4 regions of the Mesorhizobium sp. WSM4850 genome follow, and region 3 is predicted to be linked to each of the others. Evidence: riboswitches for the same ligand, from Rfam matches in the RefSeq annotation. Region 3 holds a riboswitch; each other region holds the start of a gene.
What was found. A riboswitch is a leader RNA that binds a small molecule or an ion and turns the genes downstream of it on or off. The one in region 3 is predicted to bind cobalamin.

Region 1 (7,089 bases), on a different contig from region 3:
GAGCCGGCTTTCTTCTCGGCAACGAACAGCGCCCCTGGCCTTCGTACCACCTCGAAGCAGGAGGCTCGGACGGCGGCTTGGTTCAATTGTTGGTTGATCTCCTGCCCCACGGCGATGGCCATCACAGACAAGACCTACAGCGCCTGGAGGCGATACAGGGCGCGCGGTCCAAGGTGGCCGCCTGCTTGTCCTGAAACTTAGTCCCAATGGAGCGCGAAGCTGATATGGACAATTCGACTGGCGGCGCCATCGCGGAGCTTGACACTTGCGAGTGGCCTCACCTGGCTGTCGCAGATTCTCGCGTTCACGAGCTGCTTTTAAGACAGGAGCGCCAGGAGCGGACGACCCTCAAACTTATCGCCTCCGAGAACTTCGCGTCCTCGGCGGTGCTGGAAGCGACCGGGTCTATTTTCACCAACAAGTATGCCGAGGGATATCCCGGCGCGCGCTACTACGCCGGAAACGAGATTGTCGATGAGCTTGAGAACCTCGCCATCGAGCGATTGAAGGCGCTATTCGGCTGTGAACACGCCAACGTGCAGCCTTATTCCGGCTCGCCGGCCAATCAGGCTGTCTGTCGAGCGCTGTTGTGTCCGGGAGACAAGATGATGGGCTTGACCCTCCCCGGCGGCGGGCATCTGACGCACGGTTGGGCCGTCAACTTCTCTGGCACTGACTATCAGCGAGTTCCGTACGGGCTGCACGAAAAGACGCAGCAGATTGACCATGACCGCTTGCGCGAGACGGCCAAACGCGAACGACCGAAGCTCATTTGGGTCGGCGGAACTGCTTATCCGCGCATCTTTGACTATGAGGCAATGGCCGACATTGCTTCGGAGGTGAACTCCTATCTGGTAGCCGACATCGCCCACATCAGCGGCCTCATTGTCGCAGGAGCGCATCCGAATCCCGTTGGCCATTGCGATGTTGTCACCAGCACCTCTCACAAATCGATCCGCGGCCCCCGCGGTGGCTTCATCTTGTCAAGGAATGAAGACCGCTATCAGGCGCTCTACCATTCCAAGAGCAAACACAATCTGGCCAAACGCATAGACCGTGCCGTGTTCCCTCTCCTCCAGGGCGGACCGCACATGAATACGATTGCCGCGCTAGCTGTCGCTCTGCACGAAGCAGGGAATGCATCCTTCCGTGTGTACGGTCAGCAGATCGTCAACAACGCCAAGGCTCTGGCCCAGGCCCTTCTGGAGCGAGGTTATGAACTCGTCACGGGGGGCACTGACAATCACATGCTGATCCTTGATCTTCGGGACCGGCCGCTGTCTGGGAAAGCCTATGCCGAGCGTCTGTCGCAAGCAGGTATCATTACGAATTTCAACATGGTGCCGGGGGACCGGCGCCATCCCGCGCTCACCAGCGGCATTCGGTTAGGCACGCCAGCAGTGACGTCTGTGGGCATGCGCGAGGCGGAAATGCTGCAGATTGCCGCTTTCATCGACCTGGTTTGCCGCCAGCCCGATGATTCGGACGTCCATGCCCGCGTGCGCAGAGACGTTGCCGACTTCTGCGCTGCGTTCGACGTGCCGGGCATCTCCGACAGGTAAGACGGCCTGATCAACTGTCACATCTATTTCCAACGTTTGAAGCGAGGAAATCCCATGACCAGAAAATTCGTGTTCTCTTCCGAATCCGTCGGCGCTGGACATCCCGACAAGATGGCCGACAATATCTCAGATGGCGTGCTCGATGCGATCCTTCGCAAGGATCCCAAGGCTCGCGTTGCTTGTGAAGCGTTGGTGAAATCAGGGATGGTCGTTCTGGCTGGCGAGATCACCAGCCACGCGCAGATCGACTACAGCCAAGTTGCCCGCGATATCATTTTGGACATTGGATATGACGACGATGCGATCGGCTTTGACGGCCGGCGTTGCGCCGTGATCTTGGCCTTGACCGAGCAGTCGCCTGACATCAGCCAGGGCGTCGACGAGGGACGAGGGCAAGATCTCGAGCATGGAGCGGGGGATCAGGGCCTCATGTTCGGGTACGCGTGCAACGAGACCGAAACATTGATGCCGTTGCCAATCCAACTTGCTCACGAGTTGACAAAAAAACAGGCAGAGGTGCGCCAAACCGGACGCCTTGGCTGGCTTCGCCCGGACGTTAAATCACAGGTATCCGTCCGTTATGAGGGTTTGCGCCCGGTAGCGCTTGATACCATAGTCCTGTCGACGCAGCATGACGAGGAGGTCTCACAAGCCACGGTCCGCGAAGGCGTCATTGAGGAGATCATAAGGCCGGTCTTGCCCCACGACTTGGATACGACGGGGATAAGGTTCCTGGTCAATCCAACAGGCCGGTTCGTGGTCGGTGGGCCGCGCGGCGATTGCGGTCTCACCGGACGCAAGATCATCGTCGATTCCTACGGCGGTATGGGGCGTCACGGCGGCGGTGCCTTTTCGGGCAAGGACCCGTCCAAGGTTGATCGGTCGGCCGCCTATGCGGCGCGGTACGTCGCAAAAAACGTCGTTGCCAGCGGACTGGCGGAGGTGTGCGAGGTTCAGCTTGCTTACGCGATCGGTGTGGCCGCGCCGGTCTCTATCCTCGTCAATACATTCGGAACCGCAAAGATTGATGAAAAAAGGATCGAGCGCGCCGTCCTTGAGCTTTTCGATCTCCGGCCGAAAGGCATCATCAAGGCGCTTGATCTCTTACGGCCGATTTACCGCAAGACCGCGACATACGGACACTTCGGCCGCGAAGAGCCGGAGTTCACCTGGGAAAAGACGGACAGAGCTGACGACCTGTTGCGTGAGGCAGGACCGGCAGCTGCGTGATGCGCGGGTATTGGATGCGTCGGCATAGGGCGACCCATTCCACACTCGCCAAAAACACGCCGGCCCCGGCGTGGCGAGAAGCCGGCTCGGCTTTTTGGCGGAGACACTGATGTCGAAATATGACGTGCTTTGTATCGGTAATGCCATCGTCGACATCATCGCGCAGTGCGACGAGGCATTCCTCGAGACCAACGGCATCATCAAGGGCGCGATGAACCTCATCGACACAAGGCGCGCCGAGCTGCTCTACAGCCGCATGGGTCCGGCGATCGAGGCGTCCGGCGGCAGTGCCGGCAACACGGCGGCCGGCGTCGCCAGCTTCGGCGGCCGCGCCGCTTTCTTCGGCAAGGTCTCCAACGATGCGCTGGGCGAAATCTACGCCCACGACATCCACGCGCAGGGCGTCGCCTTCGACACCAGGCCGCTCAAGGGCGAGCCGCCGACGGCGCGCTCGATGATCTTCGTCACCCCTGACGGCGAGCGCTCGATGAACACCTATCTCGGCGCCTGCGTCGAGCTCGGGCCGGAGGATGTCGAGGCCGACAAGGCCTCTGGCGCCAAGGTCACCTATTTCGAAGGCTATCTGTGGGATCCGCCGCGCGCCAAGGAAGCAATCCGCCAGACGGCGATGCTGGCGCACGCGGCAGGCCGCGAAGTGTCGATGACCCTGTCGGATTCGTTTTGCGTCGATCGCTACCGAGACGAGTTCCTCGAACTGATGCGTTCGGGCACGGTCGATATCGTCTTTGCCAACAGCCACGAGATCAAGTCACTCTACCAGACATCGTCGTTTGACGAGGCGCTGGCGCAGATCCGCAAGGATTGCCGTATCGCCGCCGTGACCCGCTCGGAAAAAGGTTCGGTGATCGTGCGCGGGGACGAGACCGTGGTCATCAAGGCGACCGCCATCAAGGAACTGGTCGACACCACGGGTGCCGGCGATCTCTATGCCGCCGGCTTCCTGCATGGATACACGCAAGGCCGCGACCTGCAGACCTGCGGCGACCTTGGCTCACTGGCGGCCGGATTGGTGATCCAGCAGATCGGCCCCAGGCCACGGCAGAATCTGCGACGAGAGGCTGAGCAGGCGGGGTTGCTGTAGGGGGCATTTCCGCGAAGTGCTGCCCACCTTCCCGTTGTGCAGGCTGTCCAGACAAGCGCGTGTAAATCGAAATGTCGCGTGCCTGCGTGAAGGATGGCGGTTTTTCTCCAAATTTCAATTTTGCAGGCTTAGGAACGTTGTCGCACTTCGGGCCAGTACTGCCGCCCGATCATGAATGGCCAACACGAGCCATTTTTGACGAAGTCGTTTTGAGACGGGATCGTACAAAAGGCAGATTGCCCGAGGGGCGAGCCACAGTCTGCACACAGCGGAGAGTCGCGCAGAAGGGCTCAGCTCGACGGCGACATGAGACTTGCAAACACGCCGCAGGCGAACAATTCACATAAGCACATAAACATTTCTTTATACGGCATTGACAGCAATGCGAGCGGCTGCGATCGTCTGCGGGTCGTGGTTCTCCGCAAGGTGTTGCCGTAGCGGAGCTAAGAGGGAAGCCGGTGCAATGCCGGCGCTGCCCCCGCAACGTAAGCGGCGAGCCAACCCACCAATGTCACTGGGGCGAACTGCCCCGGGAAGACGGGGCAGAGGCTGTGACCCGCGAGCCAGGAGACCTGCCACGGCGAACAACGTCCACGGGCGGGGTGTCTGGTGGCCGCGGCAGCTCGGCGTTGATGCCGGCCTGCTAACGCCTTCCTTGGCCCCGCCCCAACCATCGGGGTATGGAATGAATGTCTCCCAGCAAGTTCCCATAGCAACGCTTGGCGTGCCGCGTATCGGTCGCCGGCGAGAACTGAAATTCGCGCTCGAAAGCTACTGGTCCGGAAAATCTTCTGCTGCCAACCTTCTGGCGACGGCGAAGGCACTGCGTGCCGCCAGCTGGAGCGAGCAGCGCGACCGCGGCGTGTCGAAAATCCCGTCGAACGATTTCTCACTGTATGACCATGTGCTCGACACCGCAGCAATGGTCGGCGCCGTGCCAGCTCGTTACGGCTGGACGGGCGGCGAGGTCCCGCTCGACATCTACTTCGCGATGGCGCGCGGGACGCAAGGCGATAGCGCGGGTTGCGGACGGGCCGGTCACGGGCATGCAGTTCAGGGGCAGCGCGTAACCGCGATGGAAATGACCAAATGGTTCGACACCAACTACCACTACATCGTGCCGGAGCTGGGCGACGATCAGACCTTCGCCCTCTCGTCGACGAAACCAGTCGATCACTTTCTGGAGGCAAAAGAGCTCGGCACCCATACACGCCCGGTCATCCTTGGACCGGTGACCTTCCTGAAGCTGGCGAAGTCTCCCGACCAGGGCTTCAATCCCATAGCGCTCCTGCCGCGCCTACTGCCCGTCTACGAGCAACTCCTGCAGAGGCTGGAGCTCTCGGGGGCCGACTGGGTTCAGATTGATGAGCCGGCGCTTGTGCTCGACCTTAGCCCGAACGAACGAGCTGCCTTCGAATTCACCTACGGGCAGCTGTCGAAAGCCGCGCCCAAGTTGAAAATTATGCTGGCTGCCTATTTCGGGCCGCTGGGAAACAATCTGGCGACCGCGCTTTCGCTGGGCCTGGCGGGCCTGCATCTCGACCTCGTGCGCGCTCCCGAGCAGTTGGAGACGGTTGGTCGGCTTGCACCGAAGGATCTGGTGCTGTCACTTGGCCTGATCGACGGCCGCAATGTCTGGCGCGCGAACCTGTCTGCAATTCTCGACCGCATCAAGCCGGTCATTGCCGGCTGGCCGCTGGACCGCGTCGAAATTGCGCCTTCCTGCTCGATGCTTCATGTGCCGATGGACCTGCGGATGGAGACCGCGCTCGATGTAGACGTTCGTTCGTGGCTGGCATTCGCCGCCCAGAAGACTGAAGAGCTGCTCGTGCTGGCCCAAGCCTTGTCCGAAGGCAGGGAGGGTGTAGCAGGCGCGCTGAAGGCTTATGAAGAGGCGGCCGCCGCGCGCGCAATGTTGACAAAAGTCCATGATCCGCTCGTCCGCGGGCGTGTTAGCAGCATTGACGGCGTGATGAAGCAACGAAAGAGCGCATTTGCCAAGCGCTCCAAAGTCCAGGCTGACGCGCTCGGCCTGCCGCCGTTCCCGACGACGACCATCGGGTCCTTCCCGCAGACGCCCGAGGTGCGCAGGGCACGCTCCGCTCATGCGAAGGGCCGGCTGAGCTATATCGACTACCAGGCCTTTCTGAAGAAGGAGACCGAGGCGGCGGTCCTTTGGCAGGAGGAGATCGGGCTGGACGTGCTGGTACATGGCGAGTTCGAACGCAACGATATGGTGCAGCATTTCGGCGAGCAGTTGTCCGGCCTCGCCTTCACCCAGCATGGCTGGGTGCAAAGTTACGGCTCGCGGCTCGTGCGCCCTCCCATCATCTTCGGCGACGTATCGCGGCCCAATCCGATGACGGTCTTCTGGTGGCAATTTGCCCAATCGCTGACGAAAAAGCCGGTGAAGGGCATGCTCACTGGCCCAGTGACGATTCTTAACTGGTCTTTTGTGCGCGACGACGTACCCCGCGCCGAGGTCTGCCGCCAGATCGCACTCGCCATCCGCGATGAAGTGGCCGACCTCGAAAAAGCTGGCGCAAGGGTGATCCAGATCGATGAGGCCGCGTTTCGCGAAGGCTTGCCCCTGCGGAAGTCCGACTGGAAACATTATCTGGGCTGGGCTGTCGAATGCTTCCGGCTCGCCTCGACGGGTGTAGAGGACGCGACCCAAATTCACACCCACATGTGCTATTCGGAGTTCAATGAGATCATTGACTCGATCGCTGAACTGGACGCGGACGTAATTTCGATTGAGACGTCGCGCTCCAAAATGGAACTGTTAGACGCCTTCACGAAGTCCAAATATCCGAATGACATCGGTCCTGGCGTCTACGACATTCACTCACCACGTGTCCCGGAAGTCGGCGAGATTTTACATCTCGCCCAACTTGCCCGCGCGCGACTGTTGGACGGCCAACTGTGGGTGAATCCGGATTGTGGCCTCAAAACAAGGAAATGGGAGGAGGTCCGGCCTGCCCTCATGAACATGGTCGCTGCCGCATGCGCGCTGCGGGAGAAAGAGCGGGCGCAGGTCGCTGGGCCACTGTGACCGGCAAACATGTGACCAGCGGGCTTCGCAGACAATTTCAAAGCAGAAAGGACGACATCGAAAAGCCGCGCACAGGTCGGTCGACGCGCGCGAGTCCCCACCCTTGTCGTCCAGCCGAAGGTCCGCTCGACGGCCCAGCG
Region 2 (7,089 bases), on a different contig from region 3:
CCTGGGCGAGGAAGCCGACAATGGCGAACAGAATGAAGTCAGTCATGGTGTCCGCCGTGAACGTGCCGCCGTATGTAGCCTTGTGGATGTGGCATCCGGCTTGGCTCCGAGTCAGAGAAAAGGGCGGCATCGCTGCCGCCCATCGAGATTGTTGAAGTGCGTGGACCTTAGAAATCCATACCGCCCATACCGCCCATACCGCCCATGCCACCCATGCCGCCGCCGCCCATGCCGCCTGGCATGCCGCCGCCAGCCGACTCCTTCTTCGGAGCCTCCGCGATCATGGCTTCGGTGGTGACCAGCAGGCCGGCGACCGAGGCCGCGTCCTGGAGAGCCGTGCGCACGACCTTGACCGGATCGACGATACCCATGGCGATCATGTCGCCATATTCGCCGGTCTGGGCGTTGAAGCCGAAGGTCGGGCCCTTGTTCTCGAGAATCTTGCCGGCAACGATCGATGCTTCCGCACCGGCGTTGGCCGCGATCTGGCGGGCCGGAGCCTGCAGCGCGCGACGCACGATGGCGATGCCAGCGGTCTGGTCGGAGTTGGCGCCGACAGCCTTGATGCTCAGCGAAGCGCGCAGCAGTGCGACGCCGCCGCCGGGAACGATGCCCTCTTCGACGGCCGCGCGGGTCGCGTTGAGGGCGTCGTCGACGCGGTCCTTCTTTTCCTTGACTTCGATCTCGGTCGCACCGCCGACGCGGATGACGGCAACGCCGCCCGCCAGCTTGGCGAGACGTTCCTGCAGCTTCTCCTTGTCGTAGTCCGAGGTGGTCTCCTCGATCTGCTGCTTGATCTGGGCGACGCGGCCCTGGATCTCGGCCTTCTTGCCGGCGCCGTCGACGATGGTGGTGTTCTCCTTGGAGATCGACACCTTCTTGGCGCGGCCGAGCATGTTGAGGCCGACATTTTCGAGCTTGATGCCGAGGTCTTCGGAAATGACCTGGCCACCGGTGAGGATGGCGATGTCTTCCAGCATGGCCTTGCGGCGATCACCGAAGCCCGGCGCCTTGACGGCGGCGATCTTCAGGCCGCCACGCAGCTTGTTGACGACCAGCGTGGCCAGGGCCTCGCCTTCGACGTCTTCCGAGATGATGACCAGCGGCTTCGAGGTCTGCACGACAGCCTCGAGGATCGGCAGCATGGCCTGCAGGTTGGAGAGCTTCTTCTCGTGGAGAAGGATGTAGGCGTCTTCCAGATCCGCAACCATCTTGTCGGCGTTGGTGACGAAGTAGGGCGAGAGATAGCCGCGGTCGAACTGCATGCCTTCGACGACTTCGAGTTCGGTCTCGGCGGTCTTGGCTTCCTCGACCGTGATGACGCCCTCATTGCCGACCTTCTGCATCGCTTCGGCGATCATCGAGCCGACCGAAGCATCGCCATTGCCGGCGATGGTGCCGACCTGGGCAACCTCTTCCGAGGTCTTGATCTTCTTGGCGTTCTTGATCAGCGTCGAGACGACGTCGCTGACCGCGAGGTCGATGCCGCGCTTCAGGTCCATCGGGTTCATGCCGGCGGCAACCGCCTTGTGGCCTTCCTGGACGATCGACTGCGCCAGAACGGTCGCGGTCGTGGTGCCGTCGCCGGCGATGTCGTTGGTCTTCGAAGCAACTTCGCGGACCATCTGCGCGCCCATGTTCTCGAACTTGTCGGAAAGTTCGATTTCCTTGGCGACGGTGACGCCGTCCTTGGTGATGCGCGGTGCGCCGAACGACTTGTCGAGGACCACGTTGCGGCCCTTGGGGCCGAGCGTGACCTTCACTGCGTCGGCGAGGATGTTGACGCCGCGCAGCATGCGCTCACGGGCATCGCGAGAAAATTTTACGTCTTTGGCAGCCATTTTTAGCTCCTGGCAGGGGCTTGAATTGAGCCCTGGGATTTAAGTGATGGTGAGGCCGATATTCAGCCGATGATGCCCATGATGTCGGATTCCTTCATGATCAGAAGGTCTTCGCCATTGAGCTTGACTTCGGTGCCCGACCACTTGCCGAACAGGATGCGATCGCCGGCCTTGACGTCCAGCGGGACGAGCTTGCCGGCTTCGTCGCGGGCGCCGGAACCAACGGCGATGATCTCGCCTTCCTGCGGCTTTTCCTTCGCCGTGTCGGGGATGATGATCCCGCCGGCAGTCTTGGATTCGGATTCAACCCGGCGTACGACCACGCGGTCATGAAGCGGGCGGAACTTCGACTTTGCCATTTTTTATTCCTCGGTGAGAATGGTGAGAATAGTTCCTCCGTCCGGCGGCGCCGGACAAACCTATAAGCCCGGCGGCGCCGGACCTACGCTTAGCACTCACCAATGGCGAGTGCTAACGTGGCGGTGAGATAAGCCGGTGGCTGGCGAGAGTCAAGGCGCTGAGTGAGCTGATCGACAGCCGCAGCCTGCTTCGAACTGATACTTGACTAAGTCAACTAAATGGTTGATCTTGTGCTGGCAGGAGATGCCATGACGATTCATCATCAACCCGGCAGGGAGCGGATCGATGCGGTGCGGGGCTTCAACCGCTTCTACACCCGCCAGATCGGGCTGCTCGATGAAGGGCTGCTGAAAAGCGCCTTCTCGCTGACCGAGGCTCGGGTGCTCTATGAACTGGCGCATCGCGATGGCCTGACCGCCACCGATCTTGCGCGCGATCTCGGTCTCGACCCCGGCTATCTCAGCCGGTTGCTGAAAAAATTCGAGGAGCGTGGTCTGGTCGAGCGCGTGGCGACGCGAGCCGATGCGCGGCGCTCGTCGATTGCGCTGACGCCGGCGGGAAGAGCGGCGTTCGCGCCGCTGAACCAGGGTTCGCACGATCAGGTCGCGGCCCTGCTCGAGCGGCTTTCCGCACCGGAACAGGACAGGCTGGTCAAGGCGATGCAGACGGTGCAGCATCTACTGGGCGAGAGTGCAGAGCCCAAGGTCCTTTACATGCTGCGGTCCTTGCAGGTCGGCGACATCGGCTGGATCATCCATCGCCAGGGCCTGCTCTACGCGCAGGAATATGGCTGGGACGAAACTTATGAGGCGCTGGTCGCCGAAATCCTCGGCGCTTTCGCCAAATCCTACGATCCGAAATGGGAACGCAGCTGGATCGCCGAGCGGGAAGGGGAAGTCGTCGGCTCGGTCTTCGTCGTGCGCCAGTCGGACGCGGTGGCGAAGCTGCGCCTGCTCTACGTCGAACCCTCGGCGCGCGGTCTCGGCATCGGCAGGCGGCTGGTCGAGGAATGCATCCGCTTTGCCCGTGCCAAGGGCTACAAGAAATTGACGCTGTGGACCAACGACGTGCTCACCTCAGCGCGCCGCATCTACGAGGCGGCCGGGTTCAAGCTGGCCAATCAGGAACGCCACCACGCCTTCGGCAAGGATCTGGTCGGCCAGAACTGGAACCTGGAGTTGTAGCGTCTTTCCCTACTCCCCTTGTGGGACAAGGGGAGTAGGCAAGATAAGGCGGAGCGCCTCGACACTAGTCTCCAACACAAGTTGAAAACTGGCCCTTCCTCACCCGACCGGTATCCAGACTTCCAGCCCGCCATTGCCGCTGCGCGGATCGAATTCGGGGCCGTAGCGCTCGAATTCGGGCGCGTCGGCAATCTTGTGCCCGGAGGCCGGCAGCCATTTGTTCCAGATCGTGTTGACCGTGCGGCGGATGGTCGAGATGTGGCCACGATGGGCGAACACGGCGTATTTCTGCATCGGCACGCGTACGCGCGAAAACTCCTTCGGCAGGTCCGAAAAATCGGACACCTCGACGCCGGCGATATAGTCGAAATTGCCTGCATCGTCGCCGTTGACGCAGACGCCATAGGCGACGTCGCCGACCTCGCCTGGAATGTTGCCGATATAGGGGCCGAACCGCTGCCACTGCATCGGGATGCCGGCGCTGGTTTCGCAGCTGTAGCGCTCGCCGAGACCGGCGATGAGGAACGGCCGGCTGGTTTCGAAACGCGGCGGCTCGAGATTGGTGAGGAAGGACTGGTCCATCAGGATCGGCTCCACGAGATCGAGGTTTTTGAGCGAGCCTTGCGCGCGCACCAGTTCCGGCGTGGTGCCGAACTGGTCGCGGAAGGCACGGGTGAAAGCCTCATGCGAGGCATAGCCGGCGTCGAGCGCGACCGAGAGGATGTCCGGTGCGCCGGCGGCGAGCCTGCGCGCCGCCTCGGTCAGGCGGCGAGAACGCAGGTAGCCCATCACCGAACGTCCGGTCGCCGCACCGAAAGCCCGCGTCACGTGAAAGCGCGACACGCCGCTGCTGTTGGCGACATCGTCGAGCGAGATGGCCTCCGGCAGATGGCTTTCGACGAACCACAGCGCTTTCTCGGTCGGGTTCATATGGCTCCTCGCTGTGGGACTGCGCATTGGCCAGGTCATGGTATCGCTTACTGGTGGAGGCAGTTTGATCGAAATTGCGCACCGCGCAATGCGACGGTGATCGGCAAGCCGAAAGCGTTGGGCGAAGGGGTTGACAGGCGCAGGCGTTGTCTTTTAAGTAGTAACGTTATTACATTACGAGATTCGGTATGCTCGTTCTGACAAGACCATTGCTCGCGGGGCACTCCGGAACCCGGAAATTTATTGCGCTGGGATTGGCGGAAAACTAGGGTGGCTGACTGATGGTCCCCAAGCCGAAAGGCGAGGGGTGAAAAGGGAACACGGTGAGATCTTCGGATCGAGGCCGTGGCTGCCCCCGCAACTGTAAGCGGCGAGCAAAATCCGAAATGCCACTGGCCAAGGCTGGGAAGGCAGGATGGCGCAAGGACCCGCGAGCCAGGAGACCTGCCATCGCACGAGTTGACCGGACGGGGTGTGCCGGGAGGAGACGTGGACATCGGTCTTGTCGGCCGGTCCAGCTTCCTTCCGTCGCCATTTGAGAAAGTGACGGTAAGTTGGATGCCTGCCAGCCTCTTCTTGAAGCGCGTGAACTGAGCGCCACGGCGAATGGCCAGCGCCTGGTCAGTGCGGTCAGCCTTTCCGTCGCGGCGGGAGACCGCCTCGCCATCATCGGTCCCAACGGCGCCGGCAAGACGACGCTGCTGCGCATGCTATGCGGCACGCTGCGTCCGAGCGCGGGAGGTGTGAGATTTTCCGGACGCCGGCTGGAGACATTTCCGGCCGCCGAGCGGGCGCTGCACATGGCGGTCGTCGGCCAGACCGATCAGCCCGATCCGCGGCTTGCCGTGATCGACTACGTCGGACTTGGGCGGGTCCCGCATGCCGGCTGGCGACGCAGGAGCGAGCAACGCGACGTCGTCGTCGAAGCGCTTCGCAGAACTGGCCTGCTGCCGCTGCTCGGCCGCACGATCGGCTCGCTGTCGGGTGGTGAGCGGCAACGCGCCCAGTTGGCGCGCGCCATCGCCCAGGAGCCGAAAATCCTGTTCCTCGATGAACCGACCAATCATCTCGATCCGCGCGCCCGCAGCGAACTTCTCGAACTCGTATCGCAGCTTGGCATGACCGTCGTGGCGGTGCTGCATGATCTGTCGCTGGTCACGCCATTTGCCACCAGGGTCGCGGTGATGAACGAGGCCCGGCTGCAGGCACTCGCCGGTCCGCGCGAGGCGCTGACCAAGCAGTTGATCCGCGAGATTTTCGGCGTCGACGTGCTTCGGCTGCGCCATCCGACCGAAGACCGCGAACTCACGGTGTTCGAAGTCCCGAACCGTGCCTCTTCTGATCTAACCAAGGAGCAACATCCGTGAAACGCCTCGCACTGTCTTTTGCCTCTCTGCTGCTTGCCCAGACCGCCTTCGCTTTCCCGGTAACAGTCGACAGCTGCGGTACGCCGCTGACGTTCGACGCCGCGCCGAAGCGTGCCGTCATCCAGGATATGAACATGGCCGAGATGGCCTTCGCGCTGGGGCTGCAACCGTCGATCGTCGGCCTGACCGGCATCACCGGATGGTACAAGGTCGGTCCGGAATTCAAGGCCAAGCAGGGCGCGATCCCTGAACTTGCGCCGAAATACCCGGCGCTCGAAAACCTGGTCGCGGTCGAGCCCGATTTCTTCTTCGCCGGCTGGTATTACGGTATGAAGCCGGGCGGCGAGGTAACGCCAGATACGCTGGCGCCGCACGGCGTCAAGACGCTGGTGCTGACGGAAAGCTGCGTCCATCTCGACAACAACCGCCCCGCCGCCTCGATGGACCTGCTCTACGGCGACATCGAAAAGCTGGGCAGGATTTTCGGCAAGCAAGCCAAGGCGGAAAAACTCGTTTCAGGCTGGAAAGCGCAACTCGCCGATATCACGGCAAAGGCCGGCGACCGCGAGCGGACGCGGGTGTTTCTCTACGACTCCGGCGAAGACAAACCCTTCACATCAGGCAAGTTCGCGATCCCCAGCGCCATGATCGCCGCTGCCGGCGGCGACAACATCATGGCCGACATGCAGACGAACTGGGGCAACACGGACTGGGAAACGGTCGCTTCCCGCAATCCGCAGTTCCTGATCCTGCTCGACTACCAGGACGGCGGCGGTTACAGGAAACTGCTCGACTTCCTCAAAGTCCATCCGGCAATGAAGGAGACCGATGCGGTCAGGAGCGAGCGCTTCGTCGCGCTGCGCTATGCCGAGCTGACGCCCGGACCTGCTAACATCGAGGCGATCGGCAAGATCGCCAGCGCGATGCACCCGGAAGCCTTCTGAGCTTGCGCCACAGGGCGTTCGAATTGGCCATGGCAGCAGGAGCGGCAGCAATCGCCGCTCTTGCTCTGCTGTCGATCGCCTATGGATCGACAGTCATAGGGTTGAGCGACGTGATTGCTGCGCTCGGACATGCGGCCGGGCTGGACGGAGACCTCGTGCCCGGCTCAGTCGGCAATATCCCGGTCGCCAAGATCCCGGTTGCCAAGATTGTCGTCGATCTCAGGCTGCCGCGCACCATCATGGCGATCTGTGTCGGCGCAGGGCTGGGCGTCATCGGCGCGCTGCTGCAGACGGTAACCCGAAACGATCTCGCCGATCCATTCCTGTTCGGGCTGTCCTCCGGTGCCGCGGCCGGCGCTGTTTCCGTCATCACCATTTTTGGCGACCGTTTCGGCATCTGGACGTTGCCGGTTGCCGCCTTCACCGGCGGCATTTTGGCCGCCGGCATCGTGCTTTTGCTGGT
Region 3 (7,089 bases):
TTCAAGTCGCCGATGAAGGATTTCGGCTACGACGTGTCCGACTATTGCGACGTCGATCCGATGTTCGGCACGCTGGCCGATTTCGACGCCCTGACCGCCGAGGCGCACAGGCTCGGGCTCAAGGTGATGATCGACGAGGTGCTGTCGCATACGGCCGACATCCATCCATGGTTCAAGGAAAGCCGCTCGAGCCGCACTAACCCGAAGGCGGACTGGTATGTCTGGGCCGACGCCAGGCCCGACGGCACGCCACCCAACAACTGGCTGTCGATCTTCGGCGGTTCGGCCTGGCAGTGGGACACCAGCCGCCAGCAATATTACCTGCATAATTTCCTGGCCGAGCAGCCCGATCTCAACTTCCACAGCCGCGCAGTCCAGGACGCGCTGCTCGATGTCACCCGCTTCTGGCTGGAGCGCGGCGTCGACGGTTTCCGCCTCGACACCATCAATTTCTACTTCCACAGCCAGGGCCTGGAGGACAATCCGCCGCTGCCGCCCGAACAGCGCAACGACCAGACCGCTCCTTCCGTCAACCCCTACAACTACCAGGACCATCTCTACGACAAGAGCCGCCCCGAAAACCTCGGCTTTCTCGAACGCTTCCGCGCCCTGCTCGACGAATATCCGGCGACGGCGGCGGTCGGCGAAGTCGGCGATTCGCAGCGCGGACTGGAGGTGGTGGCGGCTTATACCGCCGGCAGCAAGCGCGTGCACATGTGCTATTCGTTCGACTTCCTGGCGCCTGAAAAGATCAGCGCGGCAAAGGTGCGTTCGGTGCTGGAAGCCTTTGGCGAGGTCGCCAGAGACGGCTGGTCGTGCTGGGCCTTCTCCAACCACGACGTGATGCGCACTGCCTCGCGCTGGGCGGGCGGCGAGGCCGACCAGACCGCTTATCTCAAGGTGATCTCGGCGCTGCTGATGTCGCTGCGCGGCTCGATCTGCATCTATCAGGGCGAGGAGCTTGGGCTCGGCGAGGCCGAGCTGCAATTCGAGGACCTGCAGGACCCCTACGGCATCCGGTTCTGGCCGGAATTCAAGGGCCGCGACGGCTGCCGCACGCCGATGGTCTGGAATGGCGCCGACGGCAATGGCGGCTTCTCCACGGCAAAGCCCTGGCTGCCCGTGCCTGCCAAGCACCTTTCGCAGGCGGTCGATGTGCAGCAGGGCGACGACAGCTCGCTACTGGAACACTACCGGCGCTTTCTCGCTTTCCGCCGCCTGCATCCGGCGCTGGCCAAGGGCGACATCGAGTTCATCGAAAGCCAGGGCGATACGGTCGCCTTCACGCGCCGCCAGGGCAATGAGCAGATCGTCTGCGCCTTCAATCTCGGCAGCCGACCGGCCGAAGTCGATCTCGGCGGACGCTCGCTGCAGCCCTTGCCGGGGCACGGGTTTTCGGGACAGACTGACGCCCGCTTTATCCGCCTCGGCGGCTACGGCGCCTGGTTCGGGCGTATCGATTGAATTTGCAGTTCACTGGAGGGAACCCATGGCCGATGTCACGCTAAGGCAAGTGAAGAAATCATACGGCAATCTCAACATTCTCCACGGCATCGACCTCGACATAAAGTCGGGCGAGTTCATCGTCTTCGTCGGCCCTTCGGGCTGTGGCAAGTCGACCTTGCTGCGGTCGATCGCCGGGCTTGAGGAAATCACCTCCGGCGAGCTCAAGATCGCCGGCGAGGTGGTGAACGACGTGCCGCCGTCGAAGCGCGGCATCGCCATGGTGTTCCAGTCCTATGCGCTCTATCCGCACATGACCGTCTACGACAACATGGCGTTCTCGATGAAGATCGGCAAGGAGAGCAAGGCCGAGATCGACAAGCGAGTGCGCCAGGCGGCGGAAATCCTGCAGCTGACCAAATATCTCGACCGCCTGCCCAAGGCGATGTCGGGCGGCCAGCGCCAGCGCGTCGCCATCGGCCGCGCGATCGTGCGCAACCCCAAGGTCTTCCTGTTCGACGAGCCGCTGTCGAACCTCGACGCGGCCCTGCGCGTCGCCACCCGCATCGAGATCGCCAAGCTCAAGGAATCGATGCCTGCTACAACGATGATCTACGTCACCCACGACCAGGTCGAGGCGATGACGCTGGCCGACCGCATCGTGGTGCTCAAGGAGGGCCATATCGAGCAGGTCGGCACGCCGATGGAGCTCTACAAGAGACCCGGCAATCTGTTCGTCGCCCAGTTCATCGGCTCGCCGGCCATGAACATCCTGCCGGCCACGATCGACAAATCAGGCAACCCGACCATCGTCAGCCATGTCGGCGGCCGCAAGGCGACGGTGCCGATCGCCACGCCGGCCTCGGCGACGGGCGCTTCGGTGAGCTTCGGCGTGCGGCCGGAGGATCTGACGATCGCCACCGGCGCCGATTATCTTTTCGAGGGAACAGTGGACTATGTCGAGCAGCTCGGCGAGGTCCAGCTCGTCTATGTCGACATCGGCCGCGCCGACCTGCCGCTGGTGACCAAGCTGCCAGGCAATGTCGAGGTCAAGCGCGGCGCTGCGCTGCGGTTGAATGCCGATGCCGGCGACCTGCATATTTTCGATGCCGACGGACATTCATTCACGCTCCACAAAGCGGAAGCAAAGGCAGCCTGAGAGCGGCAGCCGAACTGATGGAGTTTGGTGACCCAAAAACAAGAGCGGCGGGCAAAGCCCGCCGCTCTTGTGCGTTCCGGTCGCTGTTAGAGCGACGTGCGTCCAAGTGGACGCACAAAAGTACGCTCTAACACTTTAACGCTGCGCATCGTGCTTTCCGAAAATCGAACCGATTTTCGGGCCGATGCGCTAGCGGCCGAACAGGCTCCGGTCGCTGCCCTGCGGGGCGGACTTCTGTAAGTCGCCCGACGAGTTGAGCAGCTTGTAGACCGGCGAGCCGGTATTGCGTACCGAAGACGTCTGCGTGTTGTCGACGTTGATGGTCGCCTGCTTGTTGATGTCGGTTCCGCCAAAGTTGTCGCTACCGGCAAAAGCGCTGCCGGCAGCAATCAAAAGCGCGGCGGCGGTAACAACGATCTTCTTCATTTTCAAAACTCCTGGATTTTCTTGGTTCCACCAGCGCGGCGGGCAAATGCCGCCGCCGCTGTTGGAACGAACTGTTAGTTGTTGCCGAACAGGTTACGGTCGCTGCCGTTGACGGGTTTCTCGTGAGCCGGAACCGGATTCTGCGCCGAAGCCGAATTCCGAATCGAAGCCGTGTACGAGTTGCTGTCGACCGCGGCGGCCGGTTGGTTGGCACCGTTCGATCCAAAGTTGTCGCTGCCGGCAAAAGCGCCGCCGGAGATGGCCACAATGGCGGCGGTGGCAAGAATGAGCTTCTTCATTTCAAATACTCCTGAGTTCCTCAGATCCCGAGCGGCGGACCGCCACTTTGCTGTTTGGGACCAGCTGTTAATTGTTGCCGAAAAGGTTGCGGTCGGCGCCCGGGCCAACGGGCTGCTTTTCAGCGTGAGCCGGCGTCTGGACAGAGGCCGTATACGAGCTGTCGATCGCAGCAGTCGGCTGGTTGGCGGCGTTGGACCCATAATGGTCGCTGCCGGCAAAGGCGCTGCCGGTGATGGCCAGAGCGGCGACGGCAGCAAGAGCGATCTTTTTCATTTTAGTACTCCAGTATCTTAGTCTTCCGTCCGCCTAGCGGCGTGTCTTGGGAGGATGCGCGTCATTCGGACAGCCCCGATGTGGGAAGGCCATTCGGCGGATTCCAATCACGAAGTTGTTCCGTGTGGACCAAGAATCTACACCTTGAAATTGTACCAGAGGCATCTGCTACCATGGTTTTATGGTTTGTTTTCAATATCTTATTCAAAATTAGCCATTCATGATTTGACGGATTGGCGGATCTGCGTTCACAGGGTGCTGCACGCTGTCAACAGAAACGAACCGTTCGGTTCGATTTTAGAAGCGGCTAATAGTCACTTTGGTAAACTGTTAACTTTCCTGATCTCCGCCGCGGGTCAGATTCGATGTCACAGCAGCCGACAGTGGCCGCCGAAAAGTGGGTTTCAGCCCTGCAGATATAAACCTGCAGGTTTCGCCGGCGGTGTCGCGCCGCATGGATACGATGTCGCTTTCATGCCGACAGTCAGCCGGCCGGCATGATTAGATCACGCCATCTCAGGTGCCGCTTGGTGACGACGAAGCGGAGAATTGGGAAGCCGGTCAGAACCCGGTGCTGCCCCCGCAACGGTGGTGGAGTTCAAGTCGCAACGGGAGACCACTGGGCCACAAGCCTGGGAAGGTGTCGCGATGAGTCCGCAAGGACACTCCAGAGCCCGGAAACCAGCCCGAGATTTTTAGACTCGACTGATCGCGGTGGGCGGTCAAGAGGTGGATGATGCATGTCGGCCCTGTCGCCGGTCTGCGGCCGATCCTCCCTCCATCACCACCAGTTCAGTCCTTACACGAGGACAGGACATGGACGCGCGCAACGACATGCTGAGGCTCTTGCACGGCCGCAGGCAAGGCTATTCGCTCGAGCAGCCCTTCTACACCGATCCAGATTTCTTCAAGCTCGACATGGAGCTGATCTGGTATCGCGACTGGCTGTTCATCGGCCACGATTGCGAGTTGCCGAAAGCTGGCAGCTATATCACCGCCCAGATTGGCGACTATCCGGTCGTGCTGGTCCGCGACCAGCAAGGCAAGATCAATGCCTTCCACAATTCCTGCCGGCATCGCGGCAGCCGTGTCTGCAATGCCGACAAGGGCACTGCGGCGAAGCTGGTCTGCCCCTATCACCAGTGGACCTACGAGTTGGACGGCCGGCTGTTGTTTGCTCGCCAGATGGCAGACGGCTTCGACAAGAGCCAGTTCAGCCTGAAGCCGGTGGCTTGCGAAAGCGTTGGCGGCTACATCTTCATCTGCCTGGCCAACGAGCCGGTCGACTTCGCGCCGATGCGAGCCATGATCGAGCCTTACCTCCTGCCGCACCGGCTGCGCGAGGCAAAAGTCGCCTTCGAATCGACCATCGTCGAGAAGGGCAACTGGAAGCTCGTCTGGGAGAACAACCGCGAGTGCTATCATTGCGCCGGCAACCATCCGGAACTCTGCAAGACATTCCCGGAAGCGCCGACGGTGACCGGGGTGCAGGGCGCCGACAGCGATCCGGAGATGCTCGCGCACTGGGCGAAATGCGAGGCGGCAGGCCTGCCGAGCAAGTTCCGCATCGATCCGGCCGGGCAGTATCGCGCCACCCGCGCGCCGCTGCTGCGCGACGCCGTCAGCTACACGATGACGGGAAGACGCGCGGTGAAGAAGAACCTTTCCGACAGCGTTTCGACCGACCGTATCGGCTCGCTGCTGCTCTATCACTATCCGACGACCTGGAACCATATCCTCGGCGATCATGCCGTCACCTTCCGCGTGCTGCCGATCAGTGCCACGGAAACGGCCGTCACCACCAAATGGCTTGTCCATAAGGACGCGGTCGAAGGCGTCGATTACGACCTCGCCGAACTCACCCATGTCTGGACCGAGACCAACGATCAGGACCGTCGCATCGTCGAGGAAAACGCCTTCGGCATCCTGTCGCCGGCCTATGAGCCCGGCCCCTATTCGGAACTGCATGAGGGCGGCGTCATCCAGTTTGTCGAATGGTACGCCTCCTTCATCGGGCCGCGCCTTGCCGAGGTCGGGCGGCCGGCGCTGCGCAGCGTCGCCTGAACGAGATCAAGGGGATGAATGCGATGACGGACCTTGGCCTCTACCGCCATCTCGACGAGATGGCGCCCTGGAACGACAGGCTCCAGGTGCTGGAAGTCATCAGCGTCAGCGACGAGGCGCCTGAGGTGAAGACCTTCACCTTCCGCTCTGACAACCAGACCTGGTTCCGCTACAGACCGGGGCAGTTCGTGACGCTGGAACTGCCGACCACCGAGGGCCCGCTAATGCGGACCTATACGCTGTCGTCCTCGCCGTCGCGGCCGTTCTCGATCGCGGTGACGGTGAAGGCGCAGGCCGGCAGCCTCGGCACCCGCTGGATGTTCGACAATCTGAAACCCGGCGTTCACGTGAAGGCCTATGGGCCGGCGGGCGACTTTTCGCTGCACAGCCATCCAGCGGCCAAGTATCTGTTCATTTCGGCCGGCTCCGGCGTGACGCCGATGATGTCGATGCTGCGCTGGCTGAACGATTGCGCGCCATGGACAGATGTCGGCTTCGTCAACTGCGCGCGAACGCCCGAGGAGATCATCTTCCGCAAGGAGCTCGAGCTGCTCGGCAGCCGCATGCCGGGCCTGACGCTCGGGTTCATGATTGAGGAGCGGTCCAGCCGTGAGGGCTGGTTCGGCCATATGGGCCGGATCGACGCCATAAGGCTGCCGCTGCTGGCGCCCGATTTTCGCGAGCGCGAAATTTTCTGCTGCGGCCCCGACCCGTTCATGCGCGCCGTGCGGCAGACGCTGGAGGCGGCCGGCTTCGACATGGCCAACTACCATCAGGAGAGCTTTGCGGCCCCGGCGGTGGAGGAAATACCGGCCCCGTTCGGTTCGCCGGCAGAGGGTGGGCCGGCAAAGGGTGGGCCGGCAGAGGGCGGGGTCGAGGTACCTGCCGAGGCCGCAACTCCGATCCGCTTTTCGCTTTCGGATATCGATGCCGACTGCGTTGCCGGCCAGACCGTGCTGCAGACGGCGCGCGCTTCGGGCGTACGAATTCCCGCAGCCTGCGAGTTCGGCCTGTGCGGAACCTGCAAGGTGAAAAAGGTCTCGGGCACAGTCGAGATGAGCCACAATGGCGGCATCCTCGATCACGAGATCGACGACGGCTTCATCCTTGCCTGCTGTTCGAAGCCGCTGACGGAGCTCGAGATCGACGCCTGACCGGGGAGCTTAAACCCCGTAGCGCTCGGTGCGGATGAGGCTTGCCGGAACGCCAGCATCGATCAGCGCCTGGGCGGCGGCCGACACGAAGGCATTCGAGCCGCAGACAAAGGCGAACCTTGGCGGTGCGGGCAGCCTCAGCATCGATTGCTCCATCATCGCAACGTCGATCCGCCGTGAATAGTCCGCCGGGCGCCGGGCCGGCTCGCGGGTCAGCGCCAACACCAGATCGAAGCCGTCCCGGCGAGCGTGGAGGTCGATCAGCTCGTC
Region 4 (7,089 bases), on a different contig from region 3:
ATAGAGATCGTAGGTCTCGCGTTCGAACCAGTCGGCGCCGGGATAAACGCCGGTGATCGATGGCACCACCGTCTCCTCGTCGGCCTGGACCTTGATGCGGATGCGAATATTCTGCTTCGGCGACAGCAGGTGATAGACGACGTCGAAGCGCTTGGCCCGCGACGGATAATCGGCGCCGCAAACGTCGATGATCGAGATGAACTGGCATTTTGGATCGTCGCGCAGGAAGCTCACCACCTCGATCAGATCGTGCGGCTCGAGCGAGATCGTGAGTTCGCCATAGGCAAGCACCGCATCGCCGATCCGGCCGCTCAGCTTCTCGCCGAGATAGGTCGAGAGTTCATTCAGGCTCATCATCGCGCTCACCGCTCGATCGTGCCGGTGCGGCGGATCTTCTTTTGCAACAGAAGGATGCCGTAGAGCAGCGCTTCCGCACTCGGCGGACACCCGGGCACATAGATGTCGACCGGCACGACGCGATCGCAGCCGCGCACCACCGAATAGGAATAGTGGTAGTAGCCGCCGCCATTGGCGCAGGAGCCCATCGAGATGACGTAGCGCGGCTCCGGCATCTGGTCGTAGACCTTGCGCAGCGCCGGCGCCATCTTGTTGGTCAGCGTGCCGGCGACGATCATGATGTCGGACTGGCGCGGCGAGGCGCGCGGCGCAACGCCGAACCTCTCCGAGTCATAGCGCGGCATCGAGGTGTGGATCATCTCGACCGCACAGCAGGCAAGACCGAAGGTCATGAACATCAGCGAGCCGCTGCGCGCCCAGGTGATCAGCGCCTCGGTCGAGGTGACGAGAAAGCCCTTGTCGGCAAGCTCGTCGTTGATCTCGAGGAAGAAGGGATCATTCGCCCCCACCGGCTTTCCGGTGCTGGGGTCGAGAATGCCTTTTGGCTTCGGCGCGACGAGCGTGCCGGAATTGTCGCTCAATCCCATTCCAGCGCTCCTTTCTTCCATTCATAGGCAAAGCCGATGGTCAGCACCGCCAAAAACACCATCATCGACCAGAAACCGAGCATGCCGATCTGGCTGAAAGACACTGCCCACGGAAACAGGAAGGCCACTTCCAGATCGAAGATGATGAACAGGATCGACACCAGGTAGAAGCGGATGTCGAACTTCATGCGGGCATCGTCAAAGGAGTTGAAGCCGCATTCATAGGCGGAAAGCTTTTCCGGATCGGGATTGCGGTAGGCCACCAGAAAGGGTGCGGCAAGCAGCGCCAGGCCGACGACCAGCGCCACGCCGATGAACAGGACGATGGGCAGGTACGAACTCAACAATGCGTTCATGCTGCAGCTTTCCGTTGGCGGCCAATCCACTCTGATTACAGCACCGGACCCACTTGCGGAAGCGTGACAGTTTAACCACTGAACCGTTTTAGGGGGCGCTATGCTGCAACGCGGCGAGGGTTAGCGCAGGGCTTTCGGCGAAGCAAGTCAAACCTTGTTCAAAACACGGTGCTCGACGGCATATCCGGATAAACTGGTCCAATCCGCTCCTGTTGATTTCCTTCGCTTTTTACTCCACTTTTCTCTCCTGACATAGATGCCGCCGGAACCCTGCTAGCATGGTGCGGAATCATCTCTCCCACCTTTGGTCGAACGCCGACAGAGTGCCGTCTGCATGAAGGAAAAAATCTCGCTCGCCATGGCCCGGCGCATCGCGCTTGCCGCACAGGGGTTTGCCGATCCTCGCCCTAACGGCTCGCCCGATCGCCGCCATCTGGCCCGTGTGCTTGGCCGGACCGGTCTGCTGCAGATCGATTCCGTCAGCGCGGTGGTGCGTGCCCATTATATGCCGCTCTATTCGCGGCTTGGCCCCTACCCGCTCGCCCTGCTCGACAACGCCGCCGTGACGCGCAAGCGCAAAGTCTTCGAATATTGGGCGCACGAAGCCTCCTTTCTGCCGGTCGAGACCTATCCGCTGATGCGCTGGCGCATGGAACGGGCCGAACGTGGCGAGGAAATGTATAGCGGGCTGGCCAAGTGGGGCCGCGAGCGCGCCGCCTACATTGAAGACATTTATCGCGAGGTCGTCGAACGCGGCCCGATCGCCGCTTCCGCCCTGGAAGGCCAGAAAGGCTCCGGCGGCTGGTGGGGCTGGAGCGACGCCAAGCACGCTTTCGAATGGCTGTTCTGGGCCGGCCGCATCACCACGGCGTCACGTCGTGGCTTCGAGCGGCTTTATGATCTGCCGCAGCGCGTGCTGCCGCCGGAAATACTTGCCCTGCCGGTGCCCTCACCTGAGGATGCGCACCGCGAATTGCTGCGCATCTCCGCCCGCGCCCACGGCGTCGCGACAGCAGGCGACCTGCGCGACTATTTTCGCCTCTCTCCCGCTGACATCAAAGGCCGCATCGAGGAACTGGTCGACGCCGGCGACCTCTTGCCGGTGACCGTCGAAGGCTGGAGCAAGCCAGCCTATCTTCACAGGGATGCCCGTTTTCCGCGCAAGATCGAGGCGCGCGCCTTGCTCGCTCCGTTCGATCCGGTTGTCTTCGAGCGAGCACGTACGGAAAGACTGTTCGACTTCCGCTATCGCATCGAGATCTACACCCCGGCCGAAAAACGCCAGTACGGCTATTATGTGCTGCCGTTCCTGCTCGGCGAAAGGATCGTGGCGCGCATCGACGTCAAGGCCGACCGCCCGGCCGGCGTGCTGCGCGTCCATGCCGCCTATGCCGAGCCCGGCGCGCCGCCGCAAACCGCCGCCGAACTTTTTGAGGAAGTGAAGCTGATGCAGGGCTGGCTCGGCTTGGAACGCATCGAGGTGACGCCGGCGGGGGATTTGGGCCAGGCGCTGGCGGAAGTCGCGGTTTCGTAAGGGATTGCCGATGTCGGCGCCGCCCCTCACCTGCCTGCCGGCATCCTCTCCCCGTATAGAGACGGGGAGAGGGACGCTGTCATCGATGGTTTCGCCAATCGCCAGCGTTGCAGGAGGGGGCGCCGCCGTTGCGGCCAGTTCTTTCTCCCCGTCACTATACGGGGAGAAATGCCCGGCAGGGCAATGAGGGGCAGCGCCGACATCCAAAATTGCTCTGAAGCGTTTCCATCGCCGTGTCGGAAGCATGCGTTGACACGACTGCCTCCACAAGCCTAAATCCGGTTCAGACGGTCTCCTCTCGGCAAAGGGAGGAGCCAAGAGGGAATGCGGTGCGAAATCTCGATTTCAAATCCGCGGCTGTCCCCGCAACTGTAAGCGACGAGCCAAGGCCGATAACCACTGGGAAAAATCCCGGGAAGGCGGCACGAAGGCGATGACCCGCGAGCCAGGAGACCTGCCGTCTAGGACTTAAGAATCCGATCGCCTGGCGGGTTTTCCGGGCAAGGAGCCTGATTTGGAACGCGACAGCAGTTTTTCGGCTGAGACAGCGGGCGTATTGTCCGGCGATGATGATGCTCTGGCCGACGTCACCGTGATCGTCTGCACCTCCTGCCGTGACGAGACCGGCTCCGACGGCCATCCTCGCGCCGGCGAATTGTTGGCCGAAGACACGCGCCGCGCCGCCTCTGGCGAAAACATCCGTATCCGCAGCGTCGAATGCCTCGGCAACTGCAAGCGCCGCCTCAGCGCCGCTATCCTGCGCGACGGCTGCTGGAGCTATGTCTTTGGCGACCTGACCGCGACCAGCGGCGCCGATCTCATCACCGGCGCAAAACTCTTCGCCACCTCGACCGACGGCCTCATGCCATGGCGCGGCCGCCCCGATTGCCTGAAGCGCGGCCTCGTTGCCCGCATCCCTCCCCTCGACCTTTTGAAGGACCAGATATGACCACTTCCGTCTCGCGCGTGCCCTGCACCGTCGTCACCGGCTTCCTCGGCGCCGGCAAGACGACGCTGATCCGCCATCTGCTCGAAAACGCTGGCGGCAAGCGGCTGGCCATCATAGTCAACGAGTTCGGCGACATCGGCATCGATGGCGAGATTCTTAAGGGATGCGGCATCGACACCTGCCCTGAGGAAAACATCGTTGAGCTGGCCAATGGCTGCATCTGCTGCACCGTCGCCGACGATTTCGTCCCGGCGCTCGACCAGATCCTGTCGCTGACGCCCAGGGTCGACCATATCCTGATCGAAACCTCCGGGCTGGCCCTGCCCAAGCCGCTGGTCCAGGCCTTCCAGTGGCCGACGGTGAAGAGCCGGGTGACGGTCGACGGCGTCATTGCCGTGGTCGACGGACCGGCGCTGGCCGAAGGCCGCGTTGCCAACGACATGGACGCCCTGCAGGCGCAGCGCGCGCAGGACGAGACGCTCGACCACGACGATCCGGTCGAGGAGGTGTTCGAGGACCAGCTCGCCTGCGCCGACCTGATCATATTGTCGAAGAGCGACCTGATGGACGCCGCCGGCTCGGCCCGCGCCAATGCCGTCATCGGCAAGCACGCCGCCCGCGCGGTGAAGATCGTGCCGGCCTCGCAGGGCAAGGTCGATCCCTCCGTGCTGCTCGGCCTCGGCCTTGCCGTCGAGGACGACATCGAGAACCGCAAGACCCACCACGATGACGAGCTCGATCACGAGCATGACGATTTTGACTCGTTCGTCATCGACATTCCGTCGATTGCCAATCCCGAAGAGCTGGCTTTGCGTGTCGCCACGGCGGCGGAAGAAGAAAACGTACTGCGCGTAAAAGGCTTCGTCGAGGTCGGCGGCAAGCCGATGCGGCTGTTGCTGCAGGCAGTCGGGCCGCGCGTCAACCACTATTACGACCGCGCCTGGACCGCCGCCGACGATCGCCGCTCCCGCCTCGTCGTCATCGGCCTGAAAGGGCTGAACCGCCCGGCGATCGAGCGTATCCTCGCCGGCTGACCTCAGGCACGAGCCGCGATGCACATCCTCACCACCACATCCGCCTCGCTCGACGATCTTGCCGAGCCTGTCGATCTCAGGCAGACGCCTGCGGATGTCGTGGCGCTGTCCTTCACCGACAGCGATCTGGCCGGGCTGGCGGCGGCGTGGCAGGCGGACGCGGATCGCCTGCCGTCGATGCGGTTGGCCGCCTTGCGCGATCTGCGCCATCCGATGTCTGTCGATCTGTGGATCGACAGCGTCGCCCGGCACGCCAAGGTTGTTCTGGTTCGCATCCTCGGCGGCTACGACTGGTGGCGCTACGGCTGCGATCAGCTCGCCTCGACCGCCCGCGCGCACGGCATAAAACTGGCGCTGCTGCCCGGCGAATGCCGCGACGAGGATCTGCGACTGATCGAATGCTCGACGCTGCCGCGGCAAGAACTCGACGGCCTGCTCGGCTATTTTCGCGAAGGCGGCCCGGAGAATATGACGGCGCTGGTGCATCGGCTGGTAGGTCTCGCCGGATCAGATGTGGCGGTCGCGGAGCCGGTTGTCGTGCCGAAGGCGGGCTACTATCAACCGGGACGCGGTGTCATAGAGCGCGACGTCCCCCTACCCCTCGAGGGGAGGGTCCGGCCGCAGGCCGGGGGTGGGGTCGCCTGTGAAGTGCGCCAACGCTCTGAAGTGCGCCAACAGCAAAAAACGTCGAGCACTGCCGCAACGACCCCACTTGGCCCTGCGGGCCACCCTCCCCTCGAGGGGGAGGGGGACGTCGTGCCCATCCTCTTCTACCGCTCGATTCTGCTCGCCGCCGATGTCGCGCCGATCGATGCGCTTTTTGAAGCGCTGCGGCAGCGCGGCATGGCCCCCGTGCCGATCTTCGTCTCCAGCCTCAAGGACCCGGCCTCGCTCGCCTTTGTCGAAACCGCGCTTGCCACGCTGAAGCCGGCCGCCATCATCACAGCGACGGCCTTCGCCTCGGGTGCTGAGCCCGGCGTCGATACCCTGTTCGACCGCGCCGGCGTTCCTGTCTTCCAGGTCATCGTCGCGACGACACGCCGCGATATCTGGCAAGACAACCAGCGCGGCCTGGCGCCCGCCGACCTCGCCATGCATGTCGTCCTGCCGGAACTCGACGGCCGCATCCTTGCTGGCGCCGTTTCCTTCAAGGGCGAAAGCGAGGTCGATCCGGCACTGGCCTTCCGCGCCTTCGCCAACCGGCCGGAGCCGGACCGCGTCGCGCAGGTGGCGAACCGTGTCGAGGCGTTCGTGCGCCTGCAGCGCACGCCGCGCGAAAAACGCAAGCTCGCCATCCTGATCCCCGACTATCCGAGCGCGCCAGGCCGCACCGGCTACGCCGTCGGCCTCGACGTGCCGTCCAGCGTACTGGCGATGCTGCACGACCTGAGCGAACAGGGCTACGTCGTTGAAGGGATTCCGCAAACGCCGCGTGCGTTGCTGGAGATGCTGGAGTGTGGTGGCGAAGGGTTGAGGTTGGAGGAGTATCTGACCTTCTCGAAGGAATTGCCTGCTGAGGCAATGGCTGTGGTAGAGGCCGCATGGGGGAATGCTGAAGATGAGACAGGTTGGTGCGAGGCACCCCCCTCTATCCTGCCGGGCATGTCCGGCAGGATAGAGGGGGGGGTTCAAGCGCCCGCTTCGGCAAATTTACCCTTCCGCGCCGCCACCTTCGGCAACATCACCGTTGCGCTCGCCCCTGACCGCGGGCGTTCAGTCGACCGTCGCGCCGACTATCACGACCCGACGCTGCCGCCGCGCCATGCGCTGATCGCCTTTGGCCTGTGGCTGCGCAAGGCGCTCGATGTCCATGCCCTCGTCCATGTCGGCGCCCATGGCACGCTGGAATGGCTGCCCGGCAAGACCGTGGCGCTGAGCGAAACCTGTTTTCCCGAGATCGTCACCGGTCCCCTGCCCGTCGTCTATCCATTCATCGTCTCCAACCCGGGAGAGGCAGCTCAGGCCAAGCGGCGTATCGCCGCCGTCACCCTCGGCCATTTGCCGCCGCCGCTGACCGGCGCCGGGCTGGACAAAAACCAGCAGCAGCTCGAGCGGCTGGTCGACGAATATGCCCAGGCTGACGGGCTCGACCGCCGCCGCCGCGACCGCCTGGCGAAGCTGATTGTAGAAACCGCTGAAAAGACCGGTCTCGCCTCCGAGGCCGGCGTCGCCGGAACCGACGCGCCCGACGAAGCGCTGCGCCGCATCGACGCCTGGCTCTGCGACCTCAAGGATTTCGCCATCAAGGACGGCCTGCACATCTTTGGCCGCT

Region 1: linked by a shared signal. The riboswitch ahead of metE (5-methyltetrahydropteroyltriglutamate--homocysteine S-methyltransferase) and the one ahead of AC0L2Z_RS05140 (aromatic ring-hydroxylating oxygenase subunit alpha) in region 3 are both predicted to bind cobalamin.
Region 2: linked by a shared signal. The riboswitch ahead of AC0L2Z_RS16705 (ABC transporter ATP-binding protein) and the one ahead of AC0L2Z_RS05140 (aromatic ring-hydroxylating oxygenase subunit alpha) in region 3 are both predicted to bind cobalamin.
Region 4: linked by a shared signal. The riboswitch ahead of AC0L2Z_RS05940 (DUF1636 family protein) and the one ahead of AC0L2Z_RS05140 (aromatic ring-hydroxylating oxygenase subunit alpha) in region 3 are both predicted to bind cobalamin.

The regions. Positions count from the first base shown of each region.
Region 1 is NZ_JBVVPV010000042.1:55,081-62,169, forward strand. It holds gene AC0L2Z_RS28395 (ArsR/SmtB family transcription factor) at 1-194, shown strand, start outside; gene AC0L2Z_RS28400 (serine hydroxymethyltransferase) at 225-1,562, shown strand; gene metK (methionine adenosyltransferase) at 1,617-2,792, shown strand; gene AC0L2Z_RS28410 (adenosine kinase) at 2,902-3,894, shown strand; cobalamin riboswitch at 4,290-4,488, shown strand; gene metE (5-methyltetrahydropteroyltriglutamate--homocysteine S-methyltransferase) at 4,604-6,949, shown strand.
Region 2 is NZ_JBVVPV010000015.1:63,801-70,889, forward strand. It holds gene AC0L2Z_RS16680 (sulfite exporter TauE/SafE family protein) at 1-46, opposite strand, end outside; gene groL (chaperonin GroEL) at 168-1,841, opposite strand; gene groES (co-chaperone GroES) at 1,904-2,200, opposite strand; gene AC0L2Z_RS16695 (bifunctional helix-turn-helix transcriptional regulator/GNAT family N-acetyltransferase) at 2,450-3,385, shown strand; gene AC0L2Z_RS16700 (AraC family transcriptional regulator) at 3,485-4,315, opposite strand; cobalamin riboswitch at 4,581-4,781, shown strand; gene AC0L2Z_RS16705 (ABC transporter ATP-binding protein) at 4,870-5,682, shown strand; gene AC0L2Z_RS16710 (ABC transporter substrate-binding protein) at 5,679-6,626, shown strand; gene AC0L2Z_RS16715 (FecCD family ABC transporter permease) at 6,656-7,089, shown strand, end outside.
Region 3 is NZ_JBVVPV010000002.1:433,692-440,780, reverse strand. It holds gene bglA (beta-galactosidase BglA) at 1-1,464, shown strand, start outside; gene AC0L2Z_RS05160 (ABC transporter ATP-binding protein) at 1,490-2,602, shown strand; gene AC0L2Z_RS05155 (DUF680 domain-containing protein) at 2,792-3,028, opposite strand; gene AC0L2Z_RS05150 (DUF680 domain-containing protein) at 3,103-3,327, opposite strand; gene AC0L2Z_RS05145 (DUF680 domain-containing protein) at 3,395-3,601, opposite strand; cobalamin riboswitch at 4,103-4,305, shown strand; gene AC0L2Z_RS05140 (aromatic ring-hydroxylating oxygenase subunit alpha) at 4,418-5,665, shown strand; gene AC0L2Z_RS05135 (FAD-binding oxidoreductase) at 5,689-6,819, shown strand; gene AC0L2Z_RS05130 (FAD-binding oxidoreductase) at 6,829-7,089, opposite strand, start outside.
Region 4 is NZ_JBVVPV010000003.1:2,167-9,255, reverse strand. It holds gene AC0L2Z_RS05960 (NADH-quinone oxidoreductase subunit C) at 1-357, opposite strand, end outside; gene AC0L2Z_RS05955 (NuoB/complex I 20 kDa subunit family protein) at 363-944, opposite strand; gene AC0L2Z_RS05950 (NADH-quinone oxidoreductase subunit A) at 935-1,300, opposite strand; gene AC0L2Z_RS05945 (winged helix-turn-helix domain-containing protein) at 1,635-2,834, shown strand; cobalamin riboswitch at 3,106-3,310, shown strand; gene AC0L2Z_RS05940 (DUF1636 family protein) at 3,349-3,783, shown strand; gene cobW (cobalamin biosynthesis protein CobW) at 3,780-4,817, shown strand; gene cobN (cobaltochelatase subunit CobN) at 4,836-7,089, shown strand, end outside.